DNA from 3 places in the Pantoea deleyi genome. Region 1 is predicted to be linked to each of the others. Evidence: riboswitches for the same ligand, from Rfam matches in the RefSeq annotation. Region 1 holds a riboswitch; each other region holds the start of a gene.
The links. Region 1 has a riboswitch for thiamine pyrophosphate ahead of thiC (phosphomethylpyrimidine synthase ThiC). Riboswitches for the same ligand answer to the same signal wherever they lie in the genome.
Positions count from the first base shown of each region.

Region 2: it holds a riboswitch for thiamine pyrophosphate, as region 1 does, so the genes downstream of both, thiB (thiamine ABC transporter substrate binding subunit) here and thiC (phosphomethylpyrimidine synthase ThiC) in region 1, are expected to answer to the same signal.
Region 3: it holds a riboswitch for thiamine pyrophosphate, as region 1 does, so the genes downstream of both, thiM (hydroxyethylthiazole kinase) here and thiC (phosphomethylpyrimidine synthase ThiC) in region 1, are expected to answer to the same signal.

Region 1 covers NZ_CP071405.1:3,795,481-3,799,646, reverse strand. Annotated here, with positions in the region: gene thiE (thiamine phosphate synthase) at 1-377, opposite strand, end outside; gene thiC (phosphomethylpyrimidine synthase ThiC) at 380-2,302, opposite strand; TPP riboswitch at 2,390-2,490, opposite strand; gene rsd (sigma D regulator) at 2,642-3,148, opposite strand; gene nudC (NAD(+) diphosphatase) at 3,238-4,008, shown strand; gene hemE (uroporphyrinogen decarboxylase) at 4,049-4,166, shown strand, end outside.
Region 2 covers NZ_CP071405.1:3,276,174-3,280,339, reverse strand. Annotated here, with positions in the region: gene thiP (thiamine/thiamine pyrophosphate ABC transporter permease ThiP) at 1-1,426, opposite strand, end outside; gene thiB (thiamine ABC transporter substrate binding subunit) at 1,402-2,388, opposite strand; TPP riboswitch at 2,435-2,537, opposite strand; gene sgrR (HTH-type transcriptional regulator SgrR) at 2,573-4,166, opposite strand, start outside.
Region 3 covers NZ_CP071405.1:1,396,888-1,401,053, forward strand. Annotated here, with positions in the region: gene J1C59_RS06600 (oligogalacturonate-specific porin KdgM family protein) at 84-797, shown strand; gene J1C59_RS06605 (XylR family transcriptional regulator) at 884-2,065, opposite strand; TPP riboswitch at 2,494-2,590, shown strand; gene thiM (hydroxyethylthiazole kinase) at 2,625-3,422, shown strand; gene thiD (bifunctional hydroxymethylpyrimidine kinase/phosphomethylpyrimidine kinase) at 3,409-4,166, shown strand, end outside.

The DNA.
Region 1 (4,166 bases):
AGCGCGATGTAAGAGGGCTGGATCGCCAGGGCGCGATCCAGTTCCGCATCATCATGGGTTGAGATCCCCAGCCGTAAGCCGGCCTGCCGAATGCGGTCAAGATCGGCGATATCCAGGTCCTCCTGACCCAGATGGACGCCATAGGCCCGATGCTTTATCGCCAGCGCCCAGTAATCGTTGATAAACAGGCGCGCATCGTAGCGCTGAGCCAGCGCAATCGCCTGCGCGATGGCAGGCTCAGCGATCGCCTCGGGCTGATCTTTTATGCGCAGCTGGATCGTGCGGACGCCCGCCTCCAGCAGGCGTGCGATCCAGTCGGGGCTGTCAACCACCGGATAAAGCCCCAGGCGCGGGGCGGTAGCAGGAAATGCAGGCATCGTTAATCCTCCTTCAGAGTGTCGGCGGGGTGATAGAGTTCACCGCCGTGGCGACGAAATCGGTCTGACATCTGCGCCATGCCTACGGTGACAGGCTCGGCGCGCGTATCCTGGCGGGCGGCGAACGCACGCACCTCCTGAGAAATTTTCATCGAGCAGAATTTCGGGCCACACATCGAGCAGAAGTGCGCCACCTTGCCCGACTCCTGCGGCAGGGTTTCGTCATGCATCGTCCGGGCAGTGTGGGGATCAAGGGCCAGATTGAACTGGTCCTCCCAGCGGAATTCAAAGCGCGCCTTGGACATCGCGTTATCGCGGATCTGCGCGCCCGGATGGCCTTTCGCCAGATCGGCGGCATGGGCCGCGATTTTGTAGGTAATCAATCCCTGTTTCACATCCTCCTTGTTCGGCAGACCCAGATGCTCTTTGGGGGTAACGTAACAGAGCATGGCGCAGCCAAACCAGCCGATCATGGCGGCACCGATACCGGAAGTGAAATGGTCATAGCCGGGCGCGATATCGGTAGTCAGCGGGCCAAGCGTGTAGAAGGGCGCTTCATCGCACAGGTCGAGCTGTTCGGTCATGTTGCGGCGGATCATATGCATCGGCACATGGCCCGGCCCTTCAATCATCACCTGAACGTCATATTCCCAGGCGATGCGGGTCAGTTCGCCCAGGGTGCGCAGCTCGGCAAACTGCGCCTCATCGTTGGCATCCTGAATCGAACCCGGACGTAAACCGTCACCCAGCGACAGGGAGACGTCATATGCGGCGCAGATTTCACAGATTTCCCGGAAATGCTGATAGAGGAAGTTCTCCTGATGGTGCGACAGGCACCATTTCGCCATGATCGAACCGCCGCGTGACACAATGCCGGTCAGCCGCTTCGCCGTCATCGGCACATAGCGCAGCAGCACGCCCGCGTGGATAGTGAAGTAATCCACCCCCTGTTCCGCCTGCTCAAGCAGCGTATCCCGGAAGATCGCCCAGTTCAGTGACTCGGCCACGCCATTTACTTTCTCCAGCGCCTGATAGATGGGGACGGTGCCGATGGGCACCGGGCTGTTGCGCAGGATCCATTCGCGCGTTTCATGGATATAGCGTCCGGTGGAGAGATCCATCACCGTATCGGCGCCCCAGCGGGTGGACCAGACCAGCTTCTCCACTTCCTCTTCAATGGAAGAGGTCACCGCGGAATTGCCGATGTTGGCGTTGACCTTTACCAGAAAGTTGCGGCCGATGATCATCGGTTCCGATTCAGGGTGGTTGATATTGGCCGGGATGATGGCGCGACCGGCCGCTACCTCCTGCCGCACGAACTCGGGCGTTATGGCAGCGGGCAGATGTGCGCCAAAACTGTGGCCCGGATGCTGTTGCAGCAGCACCTCCGCGCGGATGCGATCCCGGCCCATATTTTCCCGCAGGGCGATGAACTCCATCTCCGGGGTAACAATCCCCTGGCGGGCGTAGTGCAGTTGCGTGACGCAGCGGCCTGTCCGGGCGCGTCGCGGGATTGGCAGCTGGTCGAAGCGCAGGTGGTCCAGCCCCTCATCAGCCAGTCGCTGCTGGGTATAGCCGGAGCTGTTCTGGCTTAGGGGTTCACTGTCGTCGCGTTCAGCAATCCAGCCGGCGCGCAGCTTCGCCAGACCCCGATGCACGTCGATCTCTGCGGCGGGGTCGCCATAGGCACCCGCCGTGTCATAGACCGGCACGGCTTCATTCTGTTCATAGAGTGGCGCGTCTTTGCTGCCGCCGGTAGGGGTCGGCGTCATCGCGATTTCCCGCATCGGCACGCGGATATCGTCCCGGCTGCCGGTTATCCAGATACGACGGGAGCGGGGGAACGCACTGCCGCCCCGCAGGGAGTGGATAAATTCCTGCGCCTGGGCGCGTTGTTCACGACGGGTCATTTTAGGGTCAGACATAGCAATCTTCCTGTTAAAGGGGAACGATGCTTGTCCGGAGTTCGGAAGGAGTAAGCGTACAGACAGCGCACAACGGCTGGCAGACAGCGACTGATTACTCTTGTTCCCTTCGCAGGTTCTAACCTGATCAGGTTCCGCGGATCCCGAATTAACGGTCTCAGCCCGGATGGGCACTCCGACAAGAAGCGGTTTTTACGCGGGCGCTTAGCGCGGCCTCAGCGGTAAAAACGTGATATTTCAACGCACAAATAAAAAAGGTCCTTTGGCGTACCGGCCTCAGAACCTGTTCAGCATAAAAGGGCTACCGGATAATCACAATACCCCTGATGTGAATCGGCATTACGCCGGACGGGCAATCTGGCTGTCGTTGGCAACGGGCGGTTTGGCCAGCTGATTATCCCACGCAAGCTGAATCAGCTTATCTTCCAGCGTAAAGCGCGCTTCCAGCACTTCGCCCACTTCGGACAGCGCCTGCTGGAAGGTCATGCAGTTCTCATCGTCAATCGCCTGCTGCAGGTGACCATCATACAGCTGCATCAGACGCTCGGTGTTCGCTTCCAGCGGCGGGTAGATCTGCGCGGCGGCAATCATCGGGCTGTCGCCACTCATCTCGTTGATGACGCGCTCATAGATGCTGAAGTGACCTGCAGAGAGGTAATCGACCAGACCGTGACAGAAGTTGTCCAGCGCCTGCTCATCCAGACGCGTCAGCGCCTCTTTGTTGGGTTTAAGACCGACGAGGTGATAATAGTTCACCAGGAGCTGACGACGGGCTTCAAGCCATGAATCGACCAGTTCATTACTGCCACCTACGCGTTCAGCCAGGACTTCTAACTGGTTAAGCATATCTAACTCCATGTGAGTTATAGTTGTTTATCTACACACTTAACATCAGGGCTTCAGCGTGCGATTTGACGCTAAGGATGACGAAATAAATGCAATGCGAAATCTCAAGCGTAGACGCTGGATGGTGGATTGTCAGCCATGAACAGAAACTTTGGTTGCCACAAGGTGATTTACCCCACGGAAACGCCGAAAAATTTGGCTTAACGGGCAGTAAAGCCCGGACGATTGGGGAGTGGCAGGGTGAAAAAGTCTGGCTGATTTGCGAGCCGCGTCCAGCCGATATGTTTTCGGTACGGCAGCTGATCGATCAGGATGTGGAACTGTTTCAGCTGGCCGGGCGCGGCGTGCAGCTGGCAGAGTTCTACCGCTCTCATCGCTGGTGCGGCTACTGCGGGCATGAAATGCACCACAGCAAACATGAATTTGCCTGCCTGTGCAGTCACTGCCGCGAACGCTACTATCCACAGATCGCGCCCTGCATCATTGTGGCTATCCGCCGCGGCGATGAGATCCTGCTGGCAAACCATGCCCGGCATCGCAACAAGGTCTACACCGTGCTGGCGGGGTTTGTCGAAGTCGGCGAAACGCTGGAGCAGGCCGTCGCCCGTGAGGTGATGGAAGAGAGCAATATCCGCATCAAAAATGTCCGTTACGTGACCTCCCAGCCGTGGCCCTTCCCGCAATCGCTGATGACCGCCTTTATGGCGGAGTATGAGAGCGGCGATCTGCAGCACGACGGCAAAGAGCTGCTGGATGCGGCCTGGTTCCGGTTCGACGATCTGCCGCTGCTGCCTCCGCCGGGCACCGTGGCACGCCGCCTGATTGAAGATACCGTCGCCCTGTGCCGCGCAGAAGCGTGAAAGTGCTACACTACACGCCTGTTATTGAGAGAGTGTTGAGATGAGTGAACTGAAGAACGATCGTTATTTGCGTGCCCTGTTACGTCAGCCGGTCGATGTCACGCCGGTATGGATGATGCGACAAGCCGGGCGCTATTTGCCGGAGTACAAAGCGACGC
Region 2 (4,166 bases), 520 kb from region 1:
CGCCCACCGACAGGACGCAGGCAAAGGCCAGCGCCTGCGCCAGCGGACGCTTCAGCGCCCGCAGCTCAATCAGCCGCAGCCGGTTCCAGCCGCGGATATCCAGCGAATCACAGAGTCTGCCGTAACGCTCCGCCACATCCCGCATCGGGTTTTCCAGCACTTTCATGGCATAGGGAATGGCGATCAGCGCATTGGTAAAGATCACCAGCCCCTCTGCCGAATCGGGCAGGCCGATCGTGGCGTTGAACAGCAGGAAAAACCCGGTGGCGAGGACGATGCCGGGCATCGCCAGGATCAGCATCCCGCTGGTGTCGATCAACTGAGCGGCCACCGGGCGCTGACGCAGCCGCAGCTCACGGCTGCTCCACAGCAGCATCATGGTCAGCGCCACACAGAGCAGGCCCGCGCCGGTGGCGATACGCAGCGAGGTAAAAGTCGCCTGCCAGAGGGCTGGCTGCGCCAGTGCGCCCCGCACGCCGCCGTGCAGCCCCTCGACAATCACCGCCGCCAGCGGGGGCAGCAGCAGGAGCAGCGCCAGCAGGATCAGCAGCGTATCGATCAGCTGCGCCGCGCGCGAATCCTGCGGATCGCGCCAGCCGCTGAGCTGGCTGCTTCCGGCGGGGATCGCCTTGCTGAAGCGCTGACTGAGCAGCACCAGCGTCAGGCAGCAGCCGAGCTGGATCATCGCCAGCAGGGCGGCGCGGCCGGGATCGTAGTCATAACTCAGCGCCTGGAAGATCGCCAGTTCGATAGTGGTCGCCTGCGGACCGCCGCCCAGCGACAGCACGGTGGCAAAGCTGGCAAAGCAGAGCATAAAGATCAGCGCCCCGGCAGGCAGCAGCTGACGCCGCAGCCACGGCCACTCCAGCAGACGAAAGTGGTGCCAGCCGCGCAGGCCAAGCTGAGCCGCCAGCTGACGCTGCTCTGCCGGGATCTGCTCCAGCGCCTGCAGCAGCAGACGCGTCGCCAGCGGCAGGTTAAAGAAGACGTGCGCCAGCAGGATGCCCGACAGCCCGTAGGGCGAGAAGTGATAGCCGATCCCGGCCCACTGGCAGAGCTGCGCCAGCCAGCCGGTGCGTCCGTAAATCGTCAGCAGACCAAATATCGCCACCAGCACCGGCAGCACCAGGGTCATGGCGCACAGGCGCAGCAACAGCTGACGGCCGGGAAAGCGGCGGCGATAGAGCGCCCGCGCCAGCGGCAGGGCGGGCAGCAGCGACAGCAGTGCGGAGAGCAGCGCCTGACCGAATGAGAACGCGATGACATGGCGCAGGTAATCATCCTGCAACATGCTGCGCAGATCGGTTTCCGGTGCGGCGCTCCAGAGTGCGCCGAAGGCCAGAAACGCCACCAGGGTTAGCAGCAGCGTGGCGAACGATCCGGGCAGCAGCCAGCCCGGCATCAGCGACTGACTGCGCGTTGCCACTGGCTAATCCAGCCGGCGCGCTGGCTGGCGACCTCTTCCGGCGAGAACTGCAGCGCGGTGGCGGGCACCGTCAGGGCGTTAAAACCGGCGGGCAGCGGCGTGGCGGTCACCGGGTACATCCAGTTACCGGTCGGAATGGTGCGCTGGAAGTCGGGGGAGACCATAAACGTCATGAACTGCTGCGCCAGCTCGGGCTGCCTGCTGCTGGCTAACTGCGCGGCGACTTCGACCTGCAGATAGTGGCCTTCGGCAAACGGGGCGGCCGCATAGTTCTCTTTCTTCTCTTCGATGATGTGATAAGCCGGTGAGGTGGTGTAGCTCAGCACCAGATCGCTTTCCCCTTTCAGGAACAGGCCATAGGCCTCACTCCAGCCTTTGGTCACCGTCACGGTTTTCTGCGCCAGCTTCTGCCACGCCTGCGGTGCCTGAACGCCATAGACTTTCTGCATCCAGAGCAGCAGACCTAAGCCGGGGGTGCTGGTGCGGGGATCTTCGTAGATCACCCGCCACTTCTGCGGGCTGTCGACCAGCTCTTTCAGGCTTTTTGGCGGGTTTTTCAGCCGGGTCCTGTCATAGACAAAGGCGAAGTAGCCATAGTCAAAGGGGATGAAGGTCGTGTCATGCCAGCCGCCGGGCAGGGTTAATTTTGTGGTGTCGACCTGACTGCTGGCGAACAGGCCGGTTTTCTGCGCCGTCTGCACCAGATTGTTGTCCAGCCCCAGCACCACATCCGCCTTGCTGTTTTTGCCTTCCATCCTCACGCGGTTCAGCAGCGAGACGCCATCTTCCAGCGTGACAAATTTCAGCTCGCAGTTGCAGCGGGCTTCAAAGGCTTTTTTTACCGCCGGGCCGGGGCCCCAGTCGGCAGAGAAGGAGTCGTAGGTGTAGACCGTGAGAACCGGTTTTGCCGCCAGAACGGGGGCGGAGAGTAACAGCAGGACCGGCAGAACTTTCTTTAACACTTTGCGCTCCTTCAGGAGAATAGGGGATGAGTCGCAAAGGATCTGAGCACTGAGGCCTCTCAAATCCCTACGTCGGTATTAACCGAATCAGGTTCGACGGGTCTCTCTCAGCTGCTTGCTGGTGGCAGGCGGCACCCCGTTGAGAACGCCACATTCTAGTCATTTCATCGGCGTGGCGAAAGCGTTACAGCGCGGGTGGCGCGAACCAGGCCGATTTAAAATCGAACCAGCCCAGCGTATTCATCCGCACGCCGCGCATACTGCGCTGACCTTCGAGCAGCAGCCAGTGGTGAAACAGCGGATGCAGGCCCGCCTCTTCGACTAGCTGTTTGCTCCATTCGGCCAGCGGCAGCGTTTTCTCACGCCAGCGCGCCGCATCGCCCTGCCAGTCGACGGGCAGGCAGTGGTGCAGCAGCGGGATCTCATACAACTGCGCGAACAGCGAATAGTTGAGCGGCAGGGTGAAGTTCACGCTGCCGAGCCAGATGTCACTTTCCGCCTCGCCCTGATACCAGCTCTCGTAGTCGATCTCGCGGGTCACCAGCGTGACGCCATGCTGAGCCAGCAGGGGTCGCAGCGCATTGGCAATGCCTTCATGCTCCACATGCTGGCTGTACCAGGTCAGCGTCAGGTGGGTCAGGCCGGGCGGCTTCTCAACCGGCGTCAGGTCGCGGCGGTGATGCCAGCGCGGCAGCAGGCCATAGGCCGGGAACCAGTAGCGCTGATACCCGACGCCCGCGTGGTTGAGCAGGGCGATGGGGTTAAACAGATAGCTCACCCAGCGCCGGACCGCCGCGTCGCGGCCCTGCGCGGAACGCTGGTCGAACAGCAGGTAGTAGCATCCCTCCTCCAGGCGACTCTCCTCCTGAACCTCATCAGCGCTCTCGCTGTCGCCCTGCAGACGGACACCGGCATAGACCAGCTCATCGCTGATGTCGGGCAGCACCCAGATAGAGACATCGTCGATCAGGGCGCGAAAACCAAAATAGTCATCAAAGGCTTCAATTTTCAGCTGGCTCGCCTGATTGCGGATCACCCGGTAGGGGCCGGTGCCCACCGGCTGGCGGGCAAAATCGGCTAGGGTGGGCCATTCGCGTGGCAGGATCATCGCGCTCACGCTGCCCAGCAGCCAGGGCAGCCACGCGTCGGGCTGGCTTAAGTGGATGTCGAGCGTCCAGGGGGCGGGCGAGGCGATCTCTGCAATATGGGAGAAGAGCGGGTGAGGGCGCTGACGCGCCAGCGTGGCCAGCACATCCTCCATCTCCAGCTCTCTGCCGTGATGAAAACGAATCGCCGGACGCAGAAAGAAGCGCCAGTGTAGCGGCGAGGTCTGCTGCCAGTGATGGGCAATGTCCGGCTCGACTTCCCCGTTTTCCTCATTTATTCGCGTCAGGCCGTTGAAGATCTGGCGGGCAATATGGGTCTCCGAGCGTCGCAGCGGCGAGCCGGGCAGCAGGTTGAGCAGCGGCCGGTAGTAGAGCACCCGCAGGATATGCTTGCCCTGGCGGAAGCTGCGGCCCAGATGCGCGCCGATCATCTGGCGTACCTGATTTTTGTCCCCGACCAGCTGAACCAGCTGATCGATACGATCCTGATCCAGCAGATCCTCGGCGCGCTGCTGCTGTAAGGCCAGCCCGGTGTAGCAGAAGGTGAGCACCGAGCGTTTGCCGCGACCGGCCTCAGCCTGCCAGATCAGCCAGCCTGCGGCCTGCATGCGGTTGAGCAGGTTGCGCATATGGCGGCGCGAGCAGTGCAGCCGATCGGCCAGCTCGCTCAGG
Region 3 (4,166 bases), 1.6 Mb from region 1:
GTAAAAAATGATAAAATTATATTCATGCGCTTTCGGTTATTCTATGACCATAAAAAGGATTACTACCATAAAGGGAAAAGACGATGAAAGCGATGATGAAAAAACAGGCGTTAGCCAGTGCAGTAATGATTTCTGCTATGCCACTTTCTGCCTTTGCGTTAGATTTCTCATCCACGGGCGTGGATATTCGTGAAGCCTATACCACCGGCAGTAAAATGTTCCAGACCCGACTGCAGATTTCAACCGTGATTAATGACAGTGTTTCTTTCTCATATCAGAACACGATCAACAACGGCAGTAATTACACTGAATTTAAGAACAACTACTCAGAGGTAGAAGTCACCTACGCGATTCCGCTGACAGACCGGTTTTCGTTTATTCCCGACATGGTCTTCAGCTGGGGGCACAAGGGCAGTCACATCGATCCCTACCTGAAGTTTAATTATCAACTCAGCCCTCAGTTCGGCGTGATGGCCGGGTATCGCTACTATCACTACAACTATAAAACACCCTGCCTGGATGACAGTCTGCAACGAAACAGCTCGCACGAATATGATCTATGGCTGAACTGGCAGGTCACGGATAAGTTATTTGTTAACTATAACCCGGTCTATCTGCAGAAGCAGAACGATTTTCACTTCGGAAATAACAAAAAAGATATGTGGCAGCATACGCTCTATCTTAGCTACCAGTATGACTCACACTGGAAACCTTTTGGTGATATTTCCGATCTGGGTCGGGCAGGAAACGGTGATAAAGAGTACCGGATGCGTATCGGCCTGAAATATCTGTTCTGAAGCATTCTCTCTGGCGGGTCGGCGTAGATTTTAAACGTGCCTTCCCGCCAGAAAATACGGTTTCGCTGACGGATAGATTCAGCCAGTTAACTGGCACGATTCTGCTCCTGATAACGGCTGCGGTAGGCTTTCGGGGTCAGATTATAAGTTTTCCTGAAGACCAGATAGAAATACTGAACAGAGGGATAACCCGCAATCAGTGAGATCTCTTTCATCGGGAGATCTGTGGTGATGAGTAAGTTGCGGGCATGTTCGATTTTTTCATTATGAATGACGGTGTGAATGGTCGCACCCAGATGCGCTTTAAAACGGATTTCCAGACTGGTTCGTGAAATACCGGTAAAACTGATGACCTGTTCAGCCTTGATACCCTTACAGGCATTATCGCGGATAAAGTTCATTGCCCGGATAACATAGGGATCGACAATAGAACGATAATTGCTCGAACGGCGTTCCACCAGTTTCAGCGGGGGAACCACCACGCGCTGCAACGGCAAGGACTCTCCCTTTAAGAGTTTATGAAGAATTTCAGCCGCGCAGGAACCCATTTTTATTGCGCCATGAACCACGGAGGAGAGACTGATGCCCGACAGATGTTGCGTTAACTCTTCATTGTCGATGCCAATAATGGCTAACTTTTCCGGCACCGGGATCCCTATATTTTCACAAATCTGCAGTAAATGTCTGGCGCGGGAATCTGTCACCGCGACGATGCCGGTGCCCTCTGGCAGAGACGTTACCCAGTCAGCCAACTGGTTCTGCGCCGTCTGCCAGTTATCGATAGTGATATCATGGCCGCGATAAATTAATCCGGTCCGGTCCTTTTGCTGCAGGATCGCAGCAAATGCGTTCTCACGTTCGGTTGCCCAGCGTTTATCCGGACAGGCAGGGAAGCTGTACAGGGCAAAATGTTCCATACCCTTGTTAATCAGATGCTCCAGCGCAGTCGCGACCAGGCTGTAGTTATCAGTAGCCACATAGTGCAGATTCGGAAAAGCCTTTCCGGAGGAGTAGGAGCCACCAATACCGACAACAGGCATGGTCAGCTTATTGAGTTCCTGTTCAACCGCCAGCACATCGCAGTCAGCAATGACACCATCCACGTTCCAGCCATTGATGCTGTCAATGTTACTGCGGAAATCGTCTGCGATGTAAACATCCCACAGGGCACGGGAACGCTGCAGGTATTTACCCACGCCCTCGATTATCTGGCGGTCATACGCCTTATTCGCATTAAATAAGAGCGCGATATGAAAGGTCTTCTCCATTCCGTCAGCCTCCCTGGCAGGTTTATCCTGCACTGTGAATAGCACAGGTCGGTGCTTTCTTTAACCGTTTTGTGTTTGTCCTGTAAGCTGGCGCACTCTTTTTCTGCGTTGCGTGAAAAAAGTCCAGTGCGGCAACACGTGCAGTGTGTGAAAAAGATAAATGCCCAGATTGATCAGACAGTTAACCTGTATAGGTAATCTGGAACGCGACAGGTGAAAGTTGCGCGAAATAAACGGGATCGCCTGGTAAAGTGTTACGGGTTTCTTCGCGAATCCGGATGTGGCAGAAGCGGGGCAGCGCAGACTGCCCGAGCGGTTTCTGCCGGTGAGTGAGGACGCCAACGGAGTCCGGGAGTGATGCCGTAATCGTGCGGTATGCGTTTACAGGACCGCCTGCTGACATTACTATCCTGACTGACTGAATTTAGTTAAACGACTCGGGGTGCCCTTCTTTGTGAAGGCTGAGAAATACCCGTATTACCTGATCTGGATAATGCCAGCGTAGGGAAGTCTGATGCCTGACCGCATTCGCCTTCTTGTTCGCCGGTTGGGAGCTATGATGTCACAGCCATCTCAACACCTTTCCGCCGCGCACTTCGCGCCTTTTCTGCACGCTTTTCGCCGTCACTCACCGCTGGTGCACTGTATGACCAATGAGGTGGTACAGAACTTTACCGCCAACGTGCTGCTGGCTCTGAACGCCTCTCCGGCGATGGTTATCGATGCTGGCGAAGCCGCTGAGTTCAGCCGCTTTGCCGATGCGCTCCTCATCAATGTCGGCACTCTGACCCGCGAGCGTCAGCAGGCGATGCAGGCCGCCGTCACTGCCGCCCGGGAGGCAGGCACCCCCTGGACGCTCGACCCGGTGGCGGTCGGCGCACTGACGCTGCGCAGTGACTTCTGCCAGCAGTTATTGAGTCAGGAACCGGCCGTGATCCGCGGTAACGCCTCAGAGATTCTGGCGCTGGCAAAGCAGGCCAGTGGCGGACGCGGCGTGGATACGCTGCATCAGGCGGATGCGGCGCTCGATGCCGCCCGGCAGCTCGCCACCACCTGGCGCACGCTGGTCATCGTCAGTGGGGAGGTGGATTACGCTACCGACGGTACGCGGATCGTTGCGCTTCGCGGCGGCTCGCCCCTGATGACGCGGGTAGTCGGCACCGGCTGCGCGCTCTCAGCGGTCGTGGCGGGGTTCAGCAGCCTGCCCGGCGACCGGCTGTTAAACGTGGCCGCCGCCTGTCAGGTCATGTCGTCAGCGGGGGAGAGGGCGGCGTCACAGGCCGCCGCGCCGGGCAGTTTTGCCACGGCGTTTGTTGATGCACTCTGGACGCTGGAGGCACAGCATGAAACGCATTAATGCCCTGACGATTGCCGGGACCGATCCCAGCGGTGGCGCCGGGATCCAGGCCGATCTCAAAACGTTCTCCGCGCTGGGTGCCTATGGCACCAGTGTTATTACCGCGCTGGTGGCACAGAATACCTGCGGCGTGCAGTCGGTCTGCCGTATCGATCCGGACTTCGTCACCGCTCAGCTCGACTCGGTGCTGAGTGATATCCGCATCGACAGTGCGAAAATTGGCATGCTGTCGGAAACGGCTATCGTGGAACAGGTGGCCGCCCGCCTGAAGCAGGCGGCGATCCCCTTTGTGGTGCTGGATACGGTGATGGTGGCGAAAAGCGGGGATGCGCTGCTTTCCCCGGACGCCGTGGCCAGTGTCCGTGAGCTGTTATTGCCACAGGTCTCGCTGATCACCCCTAATCTGCCGGAAGCGGCGGCCTTGCTGGATTGTGCTCTCGCCACCGACGAAGCGGAGATGCGCGAGCAGGGGCGGGCACTGCTCGCGCTGGGCTGTCAGGCCGTGCTGATGAAGGGCGGTCATCTGGCGACGGGCGAAAGCCCGGACTGGCTGATCGCCCCCGGCGCAGAGCAGCGATTCAGCACCCCGCGCGTCAACACCCGGCATACGCACGGCACGGGGTGTACCCTGTCGGCGGCGTTAGCGGCTCTGCGTCCGCGCCATGCTGACTGGGCAGACACCCTTGCAGAGGCGAAAAGCTGGCTGCAGCAGGCGCTGCTGCAGGCGGATTCACTGGAGGTCGG